Regions from separate parts of the Streptomyces sp. NPDC053560 genome, predicted to be linked through region 2. Evidence: riboswitches for the same ligand, from Rfam matches in the RefSeq annotation. Region 2 holds a riboswitch; each other region holds the start of a gene.
The links. A riboswitch is a leader RNA that binds a small molecule or an ion and turns the genes downstream of it on or off. The one in region 2 is predicted to bind cyclic di-AMP.
Positions count from the first base shown of each region.

Region 1 (4,588 bases), on a different contig from region 2:
GCCGGGGCTTTCCGGCCGCCGGGGCCGTCAGCACTCAGCCCTTGAGCCGCAGGGCGTCGTCAGCCCTTGCTGTGCTTACTGGTTCGCAGTGCGAAACCGCGGGAACGCGCTACGGCCGGCGTACACCGCGGCGTCGTCGAGGATCTCCTCGATGCGCAGCAGCTGGTTGTACTTGGCGACGCGCTCGGAGCGGGCCGGGGCGCCGGTCTTGATCTGGCCGCAGTTGGTGGCGACGGCCAGGTCGGCGATGGTGACGTCCTCGGTCTCGCCGGAGCGGTGCGACATCATGCACTTGAAGCCGTTGCGCTGGGCCAGCTCGACGGCGTCCAGGGTCTCGGTCAGCGAACCGATCTGGTTGACCTTGACCAGCAGGGCGTTGGCGGAGTTCTCCTCGATGCCACGGGCCAGGCGCTCGGGGTTGGTGACGAACAGGTCGTCGCCCACGAGCTGCACCTTGGAGCCGAGCTTCTCGGTGATGACGTTCCAGCCGGCCCAGTCGTCCTCGAACAGCGGGTCCTCGATGGACACGAGCGGGTACGCGGAGACGAGCTCCTCGTAGTACTCGGTCATCTCGGCGGCCGAGCGCTCCTTGCCCTCGAACTGGTACTTGCCGTCCTTGTAGAACTCGGAGGCGGCGACGTCCAGCGCGAGCGCGATGTCCTGGCCGGGGGCGTAGCCGGCCTCCTTGATGGCCTCCAGGATGAGGTCGAGGGCCTCACGGTTGGAGCCCAGGTTCGGGGCGAAGCCGCCCTCGTCGCCCAGGCCGGTGGCCAGGCCCTTGGCCTTCAGGACCTTCTTGAGGGTGTGGTAGACCTCGGCACCCCAGCGCAGCGCCTCGGAGAAGGACTCCGCGCCGATCGGGGCGATCATGAACTCCTGGATGTCCACGTTGGAGTCGGCGTGCGACCCACCGTTGAGGATGTTCATCATCGGAACGGGCAGCACGTGCGCGTTCGGGCCGCCGAGGTAGCGGAACAGCGGCAGGTCGCTGGCCTCGGACGCGGCGTGCGCGACGGCCAGGGAGACGCCCAGGATCGCGTTGGCGCCCAGGGAGCCCTTGTTGTCGGTGGCGTCCAGGTCGAACATCGCCTGGTCGATGAGGCGCTGCTCGGTGGCGTCGTAGCCGACCAGCTCGGGGCCGATCTGCTCGATCACGGCGAGGACGGCCTTCTCGACGCCCTTGCCGAGGTAACGGTTCGGGTCGCCGTCACGCAGCTCGATGGCCTCGAAGGCGCCGGTGGAGGCGCCGGACGGCACGGCAGCGCGGCCGGTGCTGCCATCGTCGAGGCCGACCTCGACCTCGACCGTGGGGTTGCCTCGCGAGTCGAGGATCTCGCGAGCTACGACGACGTCGATCGACGGCACGTTGTCTCCTTCATGGGTGTCATCTGGAGTTCTGCAACACGAGCCTAACGGCCCGGGGACCGTCCGCCTGCCCCTAGCCCCTTCCGTGAGACGAAAAAGGACCCAAAGGCCCTCAATACGGGAGGTAAGAACCGGTTTTCATGGCGGACATCTCCGCCATAACAGGCACTACGCATCTGAGCGGCGGCCCGCCCGGATGCCTGCACGCCGAAGCCGCCCCGCAAACGTGAAGCCCCGCCGTGACGCGCTCGGGGGCTTCGCGTCGCGGCGGGGCGGTCACACGGGCCGGGCCGCGCGCCGATCGTGCACCGATCGGACGGCGGCCCCGGCCGGGGGCCTGTCGGGACCCGTCAGAGGCGGATCAGACCTCGAGCTTCTGGCCCGGGAAGATCAGGTCGGCGTTGTCACCGACGGTCGACTTGTTGTTCTCGTAGACCGTCTTCCAGTTCTTGCCGTGCGCCTTGGCGATCTTGCCCAGGGTGTCGCCGGACTTCACGGTGTAGTTGCCGTGGCCCTGCTTCGGGGCGGCCTTGGGCTGCACCGGCTGCGGCTTCGGGGCGGCCTGCTGCTTCGGCGCCTCCTGCTTGGGGGCGGCCTGCTGCTTGGGGGCCTCCTGCTTCGGGGCCTGCTGCTGGGCCTGGCCGGAGCCGGTGTCCACCTGCGCGGCCGGGCCACCGGAGGTCAGGCCGCCGGCACCGGCGCAGCCCCAGGCACCCGGGCCCTGCATGGCGAGCAGCTTCTCGGCGGTGGCGATCTGCTGGTCCTTGGTGGCCAGGTCGGCACGCGGCGCGTACTTGGTACCGCCCGCGGCGGCCCAGGACTGGTTGTTGAACTGCAGGCCACCGTAGTAGCCGTTACCGGTGTTGATCGACCAGTTGCCGCCGGACTCGCACTGGGCGACCTTGTCCCAGGTGGCGACCGAGGCGGCGTTGGCGGAACCGGCGGTCATCAGCGGGACGGCCACGGCGGCGCCGGCGACACCGGCGAGCGTGACGACGCGGACGGCCTTCGAGGGGCGGCGGTGCTTGCCCTTGAGCATGGTTGTTCTTCCTCACCGACGCCTGCGAGGTGAGCTGTCGGGTTCGGGCTGTGAGTGGCCCGGCCGGATGCGCTCTCCGCACACCCGGCTTCACCCCAAGCCGCCCGCTGCGTTTCCGCTGCGGTGACGGCACTTACCTTGGGTCCCCCGCTCCTGCCTACGGCGCTTGCGCGACGGTTGTCCGACCGATCACCGGCAGGATTCGGCGAATGATCGGCGGGCTCGCTTGGTGCGAGCGGTGAAGAACGTAAACACACACCCCTCGCCGGTTCAAACCACCCTTTCGTAGGACAGTTGACCGTTTTCGATCATCGAAACCATCCGTTTGCGCAGGTCGAACACGGTATGGAAACAACGGACACGGCGGACGGAAACGCTCCGGGACGAGACCCATGTCTCACTTTCCCCAATTGGGTACAACCCGGCCGCACTTATGCCGCCCGCCCCCTGCGTCACTTCCCCAGATCGAGCCGCTGACCAGGGTGGATAAGGTCCGGATCGGTCCCGATGACGCCCTCGTTGGCGTCGTACAGGCCGGTCCAGCCCCCGGTCAGCCCGCGCTCCTCGGCGATCGCGGACAGGCTGTCGCCGGGCCGCACCGTGTACGTGTCGTCACCACCCGAGGTACCGCGGTGCGCGTCACCGCCGCGCGAGGCGTGCCGCCCCGCGGAACGGCCGTCCTTCCCCTTGCCGTCCGCCTTCTCGCCCGCACCGTCGCCCGCCGAACCGCGGTGGCGGCCGGTACCGGGCGCCGAGGAGTCGCCGGAGGGCGTGGACGCGTCACCGGAGGGCCGGCCGGCGGAGTCCGCACCGGAACCCTCATCGGCGTCCCCGGCGCCCTTGTCCGTGGCGTCGCCGGACGGCTTCGAGGTGGCGTCGCCGGACGGCTCGGCGTCGGGCTCGTCCGCAGGCGGAGTCGTGGCCTTGCCGGACGGCTCGGCCGTGGCGCCGTCGGACGGCTCGGAGGAGGCGTCGCCGGACGGCTGCGCCGTGTCGTCACCGTCCTCGTCGCCCGCACCGGCGGACGGGCCGCCGGAGGCGTCGTCGCCGGACTCCGAGGGCTGCGGGTCGGGCGTCTCCGACCCGCCCGGGTCCACGTCGGGTATCAGGCCGTCCAAGTCCAGCCGGGCGTTGACGGCACAGCTGGGCCAGGCGTCCGGGCCGCGGTCGTTCAGGATCGACTCGGCGACCGCGATCTGCTGGGAGCGGCTGGCGAGGTCCGGGCGCTCGGCGTAGGACTCGCCGCCGTAGTCCCGCCACATCTGGAGGGTCAGCTGGAGCCCGCCGTAGAAGCCGTTGCCGGCGTTCGCGCTCCACATGCCGCCGCTCTCGCACATCGCGACGCGGTCCCAGGTGGCGGTGTCGGCGGCCTGCGCGCCGCCCGCCGTCAGCAGCGGCAGGGCCAGGCCTGCACCCGTGACGGAGGCCGCCACCAGGAGGGCGGGGGCCTGGCGGGGGCGGCGGTGTCTACCGGTGCCGGAGCGCATGCGAGTGCCTTTCGAGCGGCGGCTTGAGTTGTCGCACGCAAGGTAGCGGGGGCCCGGTCCGGTCTCAAGCCGGTGTAGCGGAGATCACGCGTAGATCACGCCGCTGACGCCACGTCAGCTCAGGCTCCGTTCCGCACCCTTGTCTCGTTCCGGTACCTGCGGGAATGCCCGTTCTGACGCCCCGTCCGAAGCACCCGCCCCTTCCGGCGTGAACCGCACCGGCAGCGCCCGGAGGCCCCGCATGATCAGGCCGCCACGCCACCGCAAATCGTCCGGATCCGCAGCCGCCTCCAGATCGGGCAGCCGGGTCAGCAGGGTCGCCAGCGCCGTACGGCCTTCGAGGCGGGCCAGCGGCGCGCCCAGGCAGTAGTGGATGCCGTGCCCGTACCCGAGGTGCTGGTTGTCGCGGCGCCCGAGGTCCAGCGTGTCCGGCTCCTCGAAGCGCTCCGGGTCCCGGTCCGCGGCCGCCAGCACGACCAGTACGGGGTCGCCCGCGGCCACCGTCTGCCCGCCGATGGTCAGCTCCTCCGTCGCGAACCGCCAGGTCGCCAGCTCCACCGGCCCGTCGTAGCGCAGCAGTTCCTCGACGCCGGTCGCGAGCAGTTCCTCGTCGCCCGCGGCCAGCGCGGCCTGCAGCCGCGCCCGCTGCTCGGGGTTGCGCAGCAGCGCGTACGTGCCGTTCCCGATCAGGTTGACC
Region 1 covers NZ_JBITXI010000005.1:111,641-116,228, forward strand. Annotated here, with positions in the region: gene eno (phosphopyruvate hydratase) at 76-1,365, opposite strand; gene ACIGQF_RS13165 (transglycosylase family protein) at 1,727-2,404, opposite strand; cyclic di-AMP (ydaO/yuaA leader) riboswitch at 2,409-2,622, opposite strand; gene ACIGQF_RS13170 (transglycosylase family protein) at 2,857-3,837, opposite strand; gene ACIGQF_RS13175 (cytochrome P450) at 4,006-4,588, opposite strand, start outside.
Region 1: another riboswitch for cyclic di-AMP. It lies ahead of ACIGQF_RS13165 (transglycosylase family protein); the one in region 2 lies ahead of ACIGQF_RS24595 (NlpC/P60 family protein).

Region 2 (4,588 bases):
TCCGTGAGCCGGTCGATCTCGTCGGCGACGAACTGCGCCTCGTCGTGCTCGGTGTCGGCGACATAGCCGGTGATCTTCGGGCCGGTGCCGGCGTCCGTCCAGAGGTTCTTCGGGCGGCGGTTCTCGTTGCGCTCGATGACGGCGTTGGCTGCCGAGAGGATCGTCTGCGAGGAGCGGTAGTTCTGCTCCAGCAGGATCGTCGTGGCGTTCGGATAGTCCTCCTCGAACTGGAGGATGTTGCGGATCGTGGCACCGCGGAAGGCGTAGATCGACTGGTCGGCGTCGCCCACGACGCACAGCTCGGCGGCGGGCACCTCGTCCGTCCCCGGGCCGACCAGCTCGCGTACGAGGGTGTACTGGGCGTGGTTGGTGTCCTGGTACTCGTCGACCAGGACGTGCCGGAAGCGGCGGCGGTAGTGGTCCGCGACGTCCGGGAAAGCCTGGAGCAGGTTCACCGTCGTCATGATGATGTCGTCGAAGTCCAGGGCGTTGGCCTCGCGCAGCCGTGCCTGGTACATCGCGTAAGCCTCGGCGAGCGTCTTCTCAAAACCGTCGGCCGCCGTCCCGGCGAAGTCCTCGTGGTCGATGAGCTCGTTCTTGAGGTTGGAGACCTTGGCACTGAAGGACTTCGGCGGGAAGCGCTTCGGGTCCAGGTCCAGATCGCGGCAGACCAGGGCCATCAGGCGCTTGGAGTCGGCGGCGTCGTAGATCGAGAACGATGAGGTGAAGCCCAGCTTCTTGGACTCGCGGCGCAGGATGCGCACGCACGCGCTATGGAAGGTGGAGACCCACATGGCGCTGGCGCGCGGGCCGACCAGCTCCTCCACGCGCTCCTTCATCTCGCCCGCGGCCTTGTTCGTGAAGGTGATCGCGAGGATCTGGCCGGGGTGGACGTGGCGCGTGCCGAGGAGGTGCGCGATGCGGTGCGTGAGGACGCGGGTCTTGCCGGAGCCGGCACCGGCGACGATGAGCAGCGGCGAGCCCGTGTGCACGACGGCGGCCTTCTGCTGGTCGTTCAGCCCCTCCAGCAGCGCGGCCGGGTCGACGGCCGGGCGGGCGGCGCCGTCGCGGTAGTACGCGTCCCGCTGCACGGGCGCGTCGTAGCGGCCACCGAAGAGGTCGTGCGGCACCTCCTCCACTGCCGGACGGTCCTCGTCCTCGGGAGGCGGCGGCTCCTCGTCCTTGGGGTCGAGGTCCGCCAGGAAGCTGTCGTCAAAGAGGCTGCTCATCGCCCACCGAGTCTAGGCCGCCCCACCGACAACCCGGCCCCGGCCGCGGAATTCCGGGCTCAAGGATCCGGCGGAGGCGCGGTACGGGCGGGTCGGAGCGCGGCGGGAGCAGGGCCGGAGGGCCGTACGAACAGGGGCGAGCGCGACCTGAACAGGAACGGAGGACGGAACGGAGGACACGGCCCCAACAGCGGCGGAGAGCGGCGCGGAGGATACGGCACCCCGCCGCCCGTCACGGACGGACAACGGCACCGGACATTCCGTGGTCATGACAGCCCTCACATCGGCACGGACACGATCAGGTCACGAAAAGATTGCGGGCAAATCGAACATCAGCCTTCACAGAAGCCACACGAGTTGGCTACCGTGCCGACCGGGCAGCCCGCCCCACCGTCCGGTGACAGCACCGGCACGGGCCGCCCCGCCGAGTCCGGCCTGTCGTACGCACGGCCCTTGCCATACGCATGGCAGCTGTTCGTACGCACGGCAGCCGGAGCCGGGGACCCTCCCTCCTGTCGCCGACTTCGACGCAGGAGGGCCCACGTACGACCGGGGTGAATCGGTCTCTGCGGAGCGATCCGTACGGCCGTAGGGCACCTTCCGTAGCACCAGTGGGCACGCGCCCCACGCGCGCGCTCATGCGCCCGAACCCGACAGCTAACCCGGTAGGCGGTCCACGGAAGGAGTCGCCGGCCTTGGCGTCTCATCGCAAGCCCCGCACCCGCATGCTCACCGTGCCCGCACACCGCCGTACGGCGGCCGGGCTCACCACCGCGGCGCTGGCCTCGGTCACGCTGCTCACCCAGACCGCGGACGCGTCCCCCAGGAAGCCCGCACCTTCCATAGAGGAGGTCAAGAAGAAGGTCGACGGCCTGTACCGGCAGGCCGAGGTCGCCACCCAGAAATACAACGCCGCCAAGGAACGCTCCGCGACGCAGCGCGACAAGGTGGACGAACTGCGGGACGCCGCGGCCGAGCGGACCCAGAAGATGAACGACGCCCGGCGGGAGCTGGGCACCTTCGCCTCCGCCCAGTACCGGTCCGGCGGGCTGAGCCCGACCGCACAGCTGATGCTGGCGCAGGACCCCCAGCAGTTCGTGGACCGCAACCACCTGATGAAGCGGCTCACCGGCCGCCAGCAGGAGGCGGTCGCCGACTACCAGGACCAGCAGGCGCAGGCCGCGCGCAAGCGTGCGCAGGCGACGAAGGGCCTGGAGGAGCTGCAGAAGTCCCAGGAGTCGCTGAAGACGTCCAAGCAGGAGGTCCAGGGCAAGCTGACCGAGGCCCGGCAGCTGCTGTCCCGGCTGACCGCGCAGGAGAAGGCGCGGCTGGCGGAGCTGGAGCGCAAGAAGAAGGCCGAGGCGAAGCGCAAGGCCGAGGAGCTGGCGCGGGAGCAGGCCGAGCGCGAACGTGAACAGGACGGCGCTGCGGGCGGCACGGACGGCGGCTCCGGCTCCGGGACGGGCAGCGATTCCGGGACCGGCACCGGTTCCGGGGTGCCCGACGGTTCGTACGCGACCAAGGCGGAGAAGGCGATCGCGTTCGCCCGCGCGCAGATGGGCAAGCCGTACGTCTGGGGCGCCACCGGGCCCGCGTCGTACGACTGCTCGGGGCTGACCCAGGCGGCGTGGAAGGCGGCCGGCGTCTCGCTGCCGCGGACGACCTGGGACCAGGTGAAGACCGGCACGCGGGTCGCGACGAAGGATCTGCAACCGGGGGACCTGGTGTTCTTCTACGACGACATCAGCCACGTCGGGATGTACATCGGCGACGGCAAGATGATCCACGCCCCGAAGCCGGGCGCGAACGTACGCGTGGAGTCGATCTACTACATGCCGATCTACGGGAGCGTACGACCGGCCTGACGTACGACCGGCCTGACGTACGACCGGCCTGAGGCAACTCGCAGAACGACGAACCGCGCGGCCGCCCTTCGAGGGCAGCCGCGCGGTTCTCGCGTCCGGCGGGACTCTCAGGTCCCGGGGCGCTCAGGTCCAGAGGAGCGCGATGAAGATGTTGACGACCGTGAGCAGACCGACGAGTCCGAAGAGCGGCTTCTCCACCTTCTCCTCGTCACGCTTCACGTAGACCAGACCCAGGATGACGATCAGGACGGCGAGCTTGACGCCGATCTTGATGTTGTTGACCGAGGCGTCCTGCATCTGGTTCAGACCGACCAGGATGACGCCGGTCACCAGCATCGTGATCGCGCCGTGCAGCATCGCGGGCACGAAGCGGGCGGTGCCCGCGCTCATCGCCTTCATCTGCGTGAGGAAGCCGCCGAGCAGCGAAGCGATGCCGATGATGTGCAGGGCGACGAACACATTGATCACTACGTCCATAGTGGTCGATCGTAGCTCCGGCGCCGCACGGCCCTGCGGGCAGGTCCGCCGGCCACCTGTCACTCGTCCCCGGCACCCACCACCGGATCGAACTGTCGAGCGCCCCTGGTCCGCACTCTCGTACAGCACCGGTCGATGCCAGTCACCCGGAGGCCAGAAGCGGGCACCGACCGGTAAGGGAGTGGGCAATGCCCGGCAATGGCCCGCTTGCAGGCCGCCAGGAGGTTTAGCGTCCTCGTCCAGGCGGCCGGCTCCCCACCGCCGTCGGTTCCGCCCCGACGGCCGCCGGCCGCCCCCGCCGAAGGTACGGCGGCGGCCCGCTCCCCCTTGACCCGGGCCACCGCCGTACCAACGGCAGGGAGAGGGACCGTCGGCGCCCGCGAGCCTCCGGAAGCTCATTGACGCTTTGCTGACGCGAGGGGAACACCGGGCCCACCTCGTCACATTCGTATCGGAACACAGTTTTGGCAGACGGCTCCTGAAGGCGGTCCGGGAAGTCAGATGCCGGCAGCACGGGCAGCCGGTTCAGCAATCAATGAATTCCGGCTCACGGACCAGAATTCGACCGACCGGTCGTATTCCGCGTCCCGCACGTCCGCGCCCGCCGGTAACACCGGAACCGCCAGCCATATTCGGCCACGGAAAGGCGGCCCCGGCGGTTCAATGCAGACGCGGCACGTGACCGCTCACCACGAAGTCCCGCAACAGGTCCATCGCCCGTATCGGCGACTCGCGGAAGACCCCGTGCCCGGCCTCCGCCAGGACGTGCAACCGTACGTCCGCGCGGCTCAGCCGGTGCGCGAAGCGGCGGGCCGCCGAGGCGGTCGCCACCGGGTCCTGCTCGCCGGCCAGGATCATCGCGCGGCACTCCAGCCGTTCCAGCCCGTGCCAGGGGTCGAACCCCCTCGCCAGCACCGTGCGGAAGTGGTCCAGCACGTCGTCGTTCCAGCGCACCCGGCGGAGCCGGTCGTGGCTGGCCGCGTCCCCGCCGGGCTGCCGGGAGTACAGGGGCAGGCA
Region 2 covers NZ_JBITXI010000010.1:173,598-178,185, forward strand. Annotated here, with positions in the region: gene pcrA (DNA helicase PcrA) at 1-1,229, opposite strand, end outside; cyclic di-AMP (ydaO/yuaA leader) riboswitch at 1,736-1,917, shown strand; gene ACIGQF_RS24595 (NlpC/P60 family protein) at 1,925-3,094, shown strand; gene ACIGQF_RS24600 (hypothetical protein) at 3,218-3,571, opposite strand; gene ACIGQF_RS24605 (alpha/beta fold hydrolase) at 4,232-4,588, opposite strand, start outside.

Region 3 (4,588 bases), on a different contig from region 2:
TGGCCTGGGCGGAGAAGTACTTCGGCTCCATCCCTGGCCACGACGGCAAGCAGCCGCCGCGGGACGGTTCGCTGCCCGGGACCATGGGCCGGGAGCTGCGGGAGGTCGTGCACGAGGAGGTGCCTTCGCGGGCCCTCATGGCGGCGTACCGGCTGCCGCACGACGGCACCCGTGAGGCTGATGCCGCGGACGTGGCGTTGACGATCCTGGGTGGCGGCGAGTCCTCCCGCCTGTACAACCGCCTCGTGCGCCGCGACCGCAGCGCCGTCGCGGCGGGCTTCGGGCTGCTGCGTCTGGCGGGCGCGCCCTCGCTGGGCTGGCTGGACGTGAAGACGTCGGCCGGCGTGGAGGTGCCCGCCATCGAGCGCGCGGTGGACGAGGAGCTCAAGCGCTTCGCCGAGGAGGGCCCGACCGCCGAGGAGATGGAGCGGGCGCAGGCCCAGTTGGAGCGCGAGTGGCTGGACCGCCTGGAGACGGTCGCCGGGCGCGCGGACGAACTGTGCCGGTACGCGGTGCTGTTCGGTGACCCGCAGCTCGCGCTGAGCGCCGTACAGCGCGTTCTGGAGGTGACTCCGGAGGAGGTGCAGGCGGTCGCCGCGGCCCGGCTGCGTCCGGACAACCGCGCGGTGCTGGTCTACGAGCCGACCGGGCCCGCCGAGGCCGCCGCTGTGGAGGCCACCGAGGCCGACGCGACCGCCGCCCAGCACGACACCGAGACCGAGGAGGCGGCGCAGTGACCGAAGCCGTGACCCCCACCATGACGTTCCACCCGCAGCCGCAGGCCGGGCAGCCGAAGCCGTGGGCGTTCCCGGCGCCGGTGCGCGGCCGGCTCGGCAACGGCCTGACGGTGCTGCGCGCCGACCGGCCGGGCCAGCAGGTCGTCGCGGTCGAGATCAACCTCGTGGCGCCGCTGGAGGCCGAGCCCGCGGGCCTGGACGGTGTCGCCACCATCATGGCGCGCGCGCTCTCCGAGGGCACCGACAAGCACGACGCCGAGGAGTTCGCGGCCGAGCTGGAGCGGTGCGGCGCCACGCTGGACGCGCACGCCGACCATCCCGGTGTCCGGGTCTCCCTCGAAGTACCGGCCTCGCGTCTCACGAGGGCGCTGGGCCTGCTGGCCGACGCGCTGCGTGCCCCGGCCTTCCCCGACGGCGAGATCGAGCGCCTGGTGCGCAACCGTCTGGACGAGATCCCGCACGAGCTGGCGAATCCGGGGCGCCGGGCGGCGATGGCGCTGTCCAAGCAGCTGTTCCCGGCCACGGCCCGGATGTCCCGGCCGCGGCAGGGCACGGAGGAGACGGTGGCGCGTATCGGCGCCGCCGCGGTGCGTGCCTTCTACGAGGCGCATGTGCGTCCGGGGACGGCCACGGCCGTGGTCGTCGGTGACTTCGCCGGGGTGGACCTGGACGCGGCGCTGGAGGAGACCCTCGGGGCGTGGGCGGGCTCGACCGCGGAGCCGGTGGCGGCCTCGCCCATCGTGGCCGACGACACCGGCCGCGTCGTGATCGTGGACCGGCCCGGTGCGGTGCAGACCCAGCTGCTGATCGGCCGCATCGGCGCCGACCGGCACGACCGGGTGTGGCCGGCGCAGGTGCTCGGCACGTACTGCCTGGGCGGCACGCTGACGTCCCGGCTGGACCGTGTGCTGCGCGAGGAGAAGGGCTACACGTACGGCGTCCGGGCGTTCGGCCAAGTGCTGCGGTCCTCCGCCGACGGTACGGGCGCCGCGATGCTGGCCATCAGTGGCTCGGTGGACACCGCCTCTACGGGGCCCGCGCTGGAGGACCTCTGGAAGGTGCTGCGGACGCTGGCCGCCGAGGGGCTGACCGACGCCGAGCGGGACGTGGCGGTGCAGAACCTGGTCGGTGTGGCGCCGCTGAAGTACGAGACGGCTGCTGCTGTCGCGGGGACGCTCGCCGACCAGGTCGAGCAGGAGCTTCCCGACGACTTCCAGGCGCAGCTGTACCGGCGGATGGCCGAGACGGGCACGGTCGAGGCGACCGCCGCCGCGGTCAGCGCCTTCCCGGTGGACCGGCTGGTGACGGTTCTGGTGGGCGACGCCGCGGAGATCGCGGAGCCGGTGCGGAAGCTGGGCATCGGCGAGGTGTCGGTCGTCAAGGGCTGATGCGGAGCGGGCCGGCGGCGGAGCTGTACCGCCGCCGGACGTCGCGGTAACGGTTGTGAATTCGCCCGCGCCGTACGGCGGGAGGGCGGGCCGGAACGGGGCGTACCGGTGCCGTCACGGGGTGGCGTGAAAGCCGTCAACGCCGCCCACATATCAGGACATAGTGGATCCCGGGTCGCCAATGCGGCCCGGGATCTCTGCTTTTGTCCGGAATGCAGTAGGTGGTTGCTCGCGAGCCGTGTGGCGTCCGGCACAAACTCCTGTTTCTGTTTGCTGATCGCGAGATGTCCCGTTTAGCGTCGGTCCGGCTGTTCGACAGAAGTGCGCCGCACCCGCGGCCGCCGGGCAGTCATCGCCGAGTCCCCGTACGGCGCGAGCCAGGGGAGCCGGGGACCCACATGTCCCTTGGGGTGAATCGGGCGACTCCCCCCGGAGCCGCCCGTAGGAGACCTTCCTGCTCCGAACCCGTCAGCTAACCCGGTAGGCGAGAAGGAAGGAAAGGAGTGCGCCGGTCATGGCGTTCACCCGTGCCACCGGCAAGCACCGCCGCCCCGGCCGTGCTGCCCGGACCACCCGCAACATCGCCGGCATAGCCGCGGCGACCGGCGTCGCCGTTTCCATCGCCTCCCCGGCGCTGGCCGCGAACGAGGACCCGGCCGCCACCACCGACACCGGCCTCACCCGCGCCATCGCCGACACCGGCGACCGGGTCGCGGACAACATCGTCGCCCAGGCCGACGCGCAGGAGGAGGCCGCCGAGGTCGCCGCCGCCCGCGCCAAGGTCGAGGACGCGGCCGTCAAGAGCGCCGAGGACGCGAAGAAGAAGGCCCAGGACGAGCGCCGCAAGGCCGCCGAGGCCGCCAAGAAGAAGGCCGAGAAGAAGAAGGCCACCGAGGCCCGCGCCTCACGCTCGGAGGCCCGTACCACCCTCAGCGTCTCGGGCTTCGTCGCGCCGATCTCCGGCAGCTACGTCTCCACGCCGTACAGGGCCTCCAGCGGCCTGTGGTCCTCCGGCAGCCACACCGGCATCGACTTCCACGCCGCGTCCGGCACCGCCGTCCACGCCGTCGGCGCCGGCACCGTCGTCGAGGCCGGCTGGGGCGGCGCGTACGGCAACAACGTCGTCCTGAAGATGGACGACGGCACCTACACCCAGTACGGCCACCTGTCGTCCATCGGCGTCTCGGTCGGCCAGAAGGTCTCCGCGAACCAGCAGATCGCGCTGTCCGGCAACACCGGCAACACCACCGGCCCGCACCTGCACTTCGAGGCGCGCAGCGGCCCGGAGTACGGCTCGGACATCGACCCGATCGCGTACCTGCGCTCGCACGGCGTCAACGTCTGACGACCGCGCACCGTACGGCGCACTCCGCGTATCCCGAAGCCCCGGCCCGACGGCCGGGGCTTCGGCGCACCCGGACGCGCTTCCGTCCCCGCGTTCCCGCGCACCCCTTTCCTCGGCCAAAAAATATCCAGGAATTCGTCACGGCCATCGGAAAAGGCGGCCCGGTGTCATAGAGTCACGGAAAAGGCGCCGCCCGGCGGCGTTTCCGGAGGATTGCGGCGGAGGCACGGACGATGCGAGGAAATATTTCGGCGCATGTGGTCTGCACGGCGATTCGCGACGACATCGTCTCCGGCGCGTTCCCGCCCGGCTCCCGGCTGATCGAGGAACTGCTCGCCTCCCGGTACGGCGTCTCCCGCGTCCCCGTACGCGAAGCGCTGCGCACCCTGGAGTCCGAGGGGTTCGTCACCACTCGCCGGCACGCGGGCGCGTGCGTCGCCGAGCCGACCGAGCAGGAGGCCGCCGACCTCCTGGACATCTGCCTCCTCCTGGAGCCCCTGGGTGCCGCCCGTGCCGCGGCCCGCCGCTCCGCCGCGCACCTGAAGGTGCTGCGCGGCCTGGTCCGGCTGGGGCGCGCGAGAGCCCGCCACGGCAACCCCGACGACCTGCGCCAACTGGACGGCTGGTTCCACGGGACGCTCGCGCAGGCGAGCGGCAGCGCCAGTATGACGGCGCTGCTCGTGCAGGTACGCCGCAAGATCGACTGGGTGTACGCGGTCGACCTGGGGCGGATCTCGCCGGGGGACGTGGACCGCTACTGGCAGGAACTCGGCGCGATCGTGGACGCGGTGGCGCGCGGTGACGCCGAACGCGCCCGCGCACTGACCGCCGCACACGTGGAGCGCACGCTGCCCGCCCACCGGCTGCGCCGTCCCGCACCCGCGGTGAGGGAAGTGAAACCGTCCGTAAACATGGCGCGCGCCCAGAATTAACACCGCTGCCGTATACAACTCCTGGGGGAATTCTTCCCCTGTAATCGGCGTGCCTGGCGTGCCTGAATTCGGGAGTGCGAGTGCGGCGGGGTGGGGGTATTCCGTACGCGGCTTTACGCGTATGCCGCCGAATTCTACTCGGAGCACGGAGGCCCGGCCGGTAATTCCGTACAGGTCGGCAAGGGG
Region 3 covers NZ_JBITXI010000012.1:163,204-167,791, reverse strand. Annotated here, with positions in the region: gene ACIGQF_RS27840 (M16 family metallopeptidase) at 1-737, shown strand, start outside; gene ACIGQF_RS27835 (M16 family metallopeptidase) at 758-2,125, shown strand; cyclic di-AMP (ydaO/yuaA leader) riboswitch at 2,469-2,627, shown strand; gene ACIGQF_RS27830 (M23 family metallopeptidase) at 2,640-3,470, shown strand; gene ACIGQF_RS27825 (GntR family transcriptional regulator) at 3,704-4,402, shown strand.
Region 3: another riboswitch for cyclic di-AMP. It lies ahead of ACIGQF_RS27830 (M23 family metallopeptidase); the one in region 2 lies ahead of ACIGQF_RS24595 (NlpC/P60 family protein).

Region 4 (4,588 bases), on a different contig from region 2:
CCGACTCGTCGTCGTAGTGGGTGTAGTAGAGGTCGATGTAGTCGGTACGGAGACGGGCCAGGGAGTCGTCGACGGCCGCCTTGATGTTGGCGGCGGACAGGCCCTTGCGCTCGGGGAGGGCGCCGACCTTGGTCGCGATGACGAGGTCGGAACGGTTGCCGCGGACGGTGTGCCAGTCGCCGATGATCTTCTCGGACTCGCCGCCCTTGTTGCCGGGCACGAAGAAGGAGTACGCGTCGGCCGTGTCGATGAAGTTGCCGCCGGCCGCGGTGAACGCGTCCAGTACGGCGAAGGAGGCCGACTCGTCGGCGGTCCAGCCGAAGACGTTGCCGCCGAGGGACAGCGGCGATACGGAGAGCGAGCCGAGCCGCTTGGCGGAGGGCACCGGGCCGGGAACGGAAGCAGGAGTGGAAGTGGCCATGTTTTCGTTCAGCGGGGCGAGTGGGGGAGTTATTCCGTTGCCCGTCGACCGGTATTCCGTTGCCCGCCGGCCGGAATTCCGTTGACGGCGGCCGGTACTCCGCCGACCGCTCGGGCGGGCTAGCGCTCGCTCAAGGGGGACGGGGCCTCCTGGACGGTCCAGCCGTTGCCGTCGGGGTCCTTGAAGAGCATGAAGGCGTTCCAGGTCTCGCCGCGGCCCGCGGCCCAGCCGTCGGCACCGAGGTGCTGGACCGGACCGACATCGACACCCCGCTGGACCAGTTCGGCATGGGCCGCCTCGATGTCCACCACGCACAGCTGGAGGCCCTGGAGCGAGCCCGGCGCCATATCGGTCTGGCCGGGGGCCGGTGGCATGCCCTGGATGAGGGCGATCGAGCAGCGGGAGCCGGGCGGGGTGAGCTGGATGATCCGTACGCCCTCGGCGATCTGCGCGTCGGTGTCGACCTTGAAGCCGCACCGGTCCGCGTAGAACTCCTTCGCCCGGTCCAGGTCGGTGACGGGGACGGTGATGACTTCGAGGGTCCACTCCACGAGGGTCCGCCCTTCGGTCGGCACGCCGTCGTACCCCGGCGGGACTTCCCACGCCGGGGCGGGTCCTCCCATTCTGCGCGGGCGGCGTGGATTTCGCTCCCGTACGGGCATCCAGGCGTACGGCTCTACGGGACTACGGCCTACGGGCATCCAGGCCTACGGGCGTACGGCCGTACCGAAACCGGCGGCCCCGATGTGTGGGGCATCGGGGCCGCCGGAGAGTGCGGGTCCGCGTACGGAGGGCCGGGGACGGTCCGTGGGCACGCGGAGACCCGGCCGTCGGCCACCGCCTCTCCCCTCCTGCTGTGTGCGCCCTGCGAGGCGGGGCGCACGAGGCGGCGGCGACGGCGGACAAGTGCCCGGAACGGGCGAACGGAAGCCCGCCGGGCGAAGAATGGACCGTTCGTTTTCGGGGCCGTCGGTCATCCGTCGTTGGCCGTCGGTCATCCGTCGTTGGCCGTCGGTCGTCCGTCGTCGGTCATCCGTCGTTGGCCGTCGGTCGTCCGTCGTCGGTCGTCCGGCCAGACCGGATCAGTAACGGATCAGGCCGGGCCGGACCGAATCGGACCAGGTCAGATCTTCAGGCCGTGGTCGCGGAGCCACGGCAGCGGGTCGATCGGGGAGTCGGCGCCCGGCCGGACCTCCAGGTGGAGGTGCGGGCCCGTGACGTTGCCCGTGGCGCCGACCCGGCCGATGACGTCGCCGGCGTTCACCTTGCCGGAGGTCTTCACCATCGAGGAGAGGTGGCAGTACCAGAGCTCGGTGCCGTCGTCGAGGGTGACGACGATGCGGTAGCCGTACGAACCCGCCCAGCCGGCCTGCGTGATCGTGCCGCCGTGCACCGCCTTGGCCGGGGTGCCGGTCGGCGCGGCGAAGTCGAGGCCGGTGTGGTCGGCGGCCCAGCGGTCGCCGCCCTGCCCGAAGGTGGCGGTGATGGTGAACGAGGAGACCGGGAGGGTGTAGCTCTTCGCCAGCTCGGCGAGCTTGGCGGCGCGGGCCGCTTCGGCCTTCTTGCGCTCCGCCTCCTCGGCCTTGGCCTCGGCTGCCGCGTCGGCCTTCTTCTTCGCGGCCTCGGCCTGCTGCCGGCGCTCGGCGGCCTCCGCCTCGGCCTGTTCGACGGCGGCCTTCTCGGCGGCCTCGCGGGCCTCCTGGTCGGCGGAGTTCTGTGCCTGCTCGGCCTGTTCCATGATGCGGGTGCGGAGGGCGTCGCCGCCCTGGGAGTGCTCGCCCCCGGCGGCGCCGGCCGCCTGCGTGAACGGGCCGCCCTGTGCGTTCGCGGCGTCGGCCGTGTCGGCGGAGCCGTTCGAGCCCAGCTTCTCGGACACGCGCTCGGCCATGCCGCCCAGGTCGGGCATGGATATGGAGACCTGGGGCTTGCCCTGCGCGGTGGCGATGCCGCCCGCGCCGACCGCCGCCATGACGCCGACGCCCAGGACCGTGCTGCTGCGGGCGAGGCCGCCGCGCTGCTTGGCCACGCGGTGCCGGCCGCGTACGGGGCGTACGGACTCCTCCGTGGGGTTCCATTCCTCCCACGCCCCGTCGTGCACGCCGTCACCTGCGCCGTACTGCGCGCCGGCATGGGCGCCGTCATACGCGCCGCCGTGCGCACCGAAGGCCACGGCACCCGTACTGGTCATCGGACCCGTACCGGTCATCGGACCCGTACCGGTCATCGGACCTGTAGCGGTCATCTGGCCCGTACCGCTCACCGCGGGGAAGGTCGCCGTATCCGAGACCGCGGGGAAAGTGGCCGTGTCCGAGGCCGCGGGGAAGGCCGCGGTGTCGGCGAACGCCGGTTCCGTGTGGGCCCCGGGGGCCTCGTGGCCGTCCGGATACGGGTGCGGGTACGAGTACGGATGCGGAGACGAATCCTGGTGCGCGTACGGGTCGTGCACCGCGCCCTCGTGCGTCGCGAACGGCTCGTACGCGGTCCGGCGGGACGGTTCGGGGGCAGGCTTGTTGGACGCCACGGGGGCGCACTCCTTTCCTTCCTTCTCGCCTACCGGGTTAGCTGACGGGTTCGGAGCAGGAAGGTCTCCTACGGGCGGCTCCGGGGGAGTCGCCCGATTCACCCCAAGGTGGTGGTTCCCCGGTTCCCTTGGCGGGTGGTGCGGTAATGAAGTGCGCTGTTGGGATTCGGCGTCGGCGCGCGTTGCCGTCTCTTGCGACGGCTGTAACGACCGCGCTCCGTTATCGGACAGTAATGGAAGGGACGGCTGGATTCCAAGCGTTCCCCGGAATCCGTACGACCGCTGACCAGGACTTATGCATGCAGTCACGGCTAAATTGGGGCGAGTTGGCCATGGATCGGAAACCCGAACCGGACTGATCGTTTGCCAGTTGTTATGCGGAGGGGTGCGTATCGGCTACGGACGGTGAGAGCAGTAGCGTCTGATCATGGTCGTCAACAGCGCGCAGGCAGTGGCGGATCGGTACGCGGACTTCGCGTGGCAGCAGGCGCGGGGGGAGTCCGACGCCCACGAGGAGTTGACCGCCCGCATCAGCCAGGACCCGGACTTCTGCGACTTCCTGGCCGTCTCGTTGCCGCACGGCAACCAGCAGCAGCCCAACCTCCTGCTCGCCGCCGTCCGTTACCTCGACGGCCCGCACGCCGAACAGGGCCCGCGCGGCGACTTCGCGTACCGGAGCTGGCGCGAGTGGACGATCCGGCACTGGGACGACGTACGCGACGTCATGATGCGGCGGCTCGCCCGGACCGACGAGCCCGCGCGCTGCGCCACGCTGCTGCCCGTCCTCGCCCGTCTCCCCCAGCCGCTCGCGCTCCTGGAGGTCGGCGCGGCGGCCGGGCTGTGCCTGCATCCGGACCGGTACCGCTACCGCTACGACGGCGGGCCGGAGTTCGGGGATCCGGACAGCCCGGTGGTCCTTCCCTGCCGCACGTCCCCGGGCACGCCGGTACCGGCCGCGCCACCGCGGGTCGTCTGGCGGGCCGGCCTCGGCCTCGACCCGCTCGACCTGTCCGACCCGGACGACATCCGCTGGCTCCGCGCCCTGGCCTGGCCGGGCCCGCGGGACAACACGGCCCTCGGGACGAGTGCCGGTACGGGCACGGGGGACGCCTGGTCCGGCGGTACGGAGAACAGCGGCGATACGGGGAACGGCGGCCGTACGGGGAACGGTGGCGTGGACGTCGCCGACCGGGCCGGCCGGCAGCTCGCCGCCGTCGAGGCAGTGCGGAACGCGCCGCCGACGCCCCTCGTACGCGGCGACCTCCTGCACGAGCTGCCCGCGCTGGCCGCGCAGGCGCCGCCCGAGGCGACGCTGGTCGTCTTCCACACGGCGGCGCTGACCCACCTGCCCCTGGAGCGCCGCGAGGAGTTCGTCCGGGTCGTACGGTCACTGCTCGTGGACCGGCCCGGCCACTGGGTCTCCCAGGAGCACCACAGCGTGCTGCCGTGGCTGCCCGGCCCGCGCCCCGCCGACGCGCGCCTCCTCACGCTCGCCGTCGACGGCCGGCCCGTCGCCCTCACGGAGCAGCACGGGCGGAGCGTGCAGTGGCTCGCGGAGCCGGAGCCGGAGCCGGTGTAACCGGTCCACCGTCTAGGGCCCACCCCTCCGTAGGCCGTGGGGCTCACCCCTCCGGTCGGCGGAGGGC
Region 4 covers NZ_JBITXI010000017.1:145,095-149,682, reverse strand. Annotated here, with positions in the region: gene ACIGQF_RS33695 (aldo/keto reductase) at 1-421, opposite strand, end outside; gene ACIGQF_RS33690 (VOC family protein) at 541-972, opposite strand; gene ACIGQF_RS33685 (M23 family metallopeptidase) at 1,545-2,942, opposite strand; cyclic di-AMP (ydaO/yuaA leader) riboswitch at 2,954-3,095, opposite strand; gene ACIGQF_RS33680 (DUF2332 family protein) at 3,370-4,521, shown strand; gene ACIGQF_RS33675 (PP2C family protein-serine/threonine phosphatase) at 4,565-4,588, opposite strand, start outside.
Region 4: another riboswitch for cyclic di-AMP. It lies ahead of ACIGQF_RS33685 (M23 family metallopeptidase); the one in region 2 lies ahead of ACIGQF_RS24595 (NlpC/P60 family protein).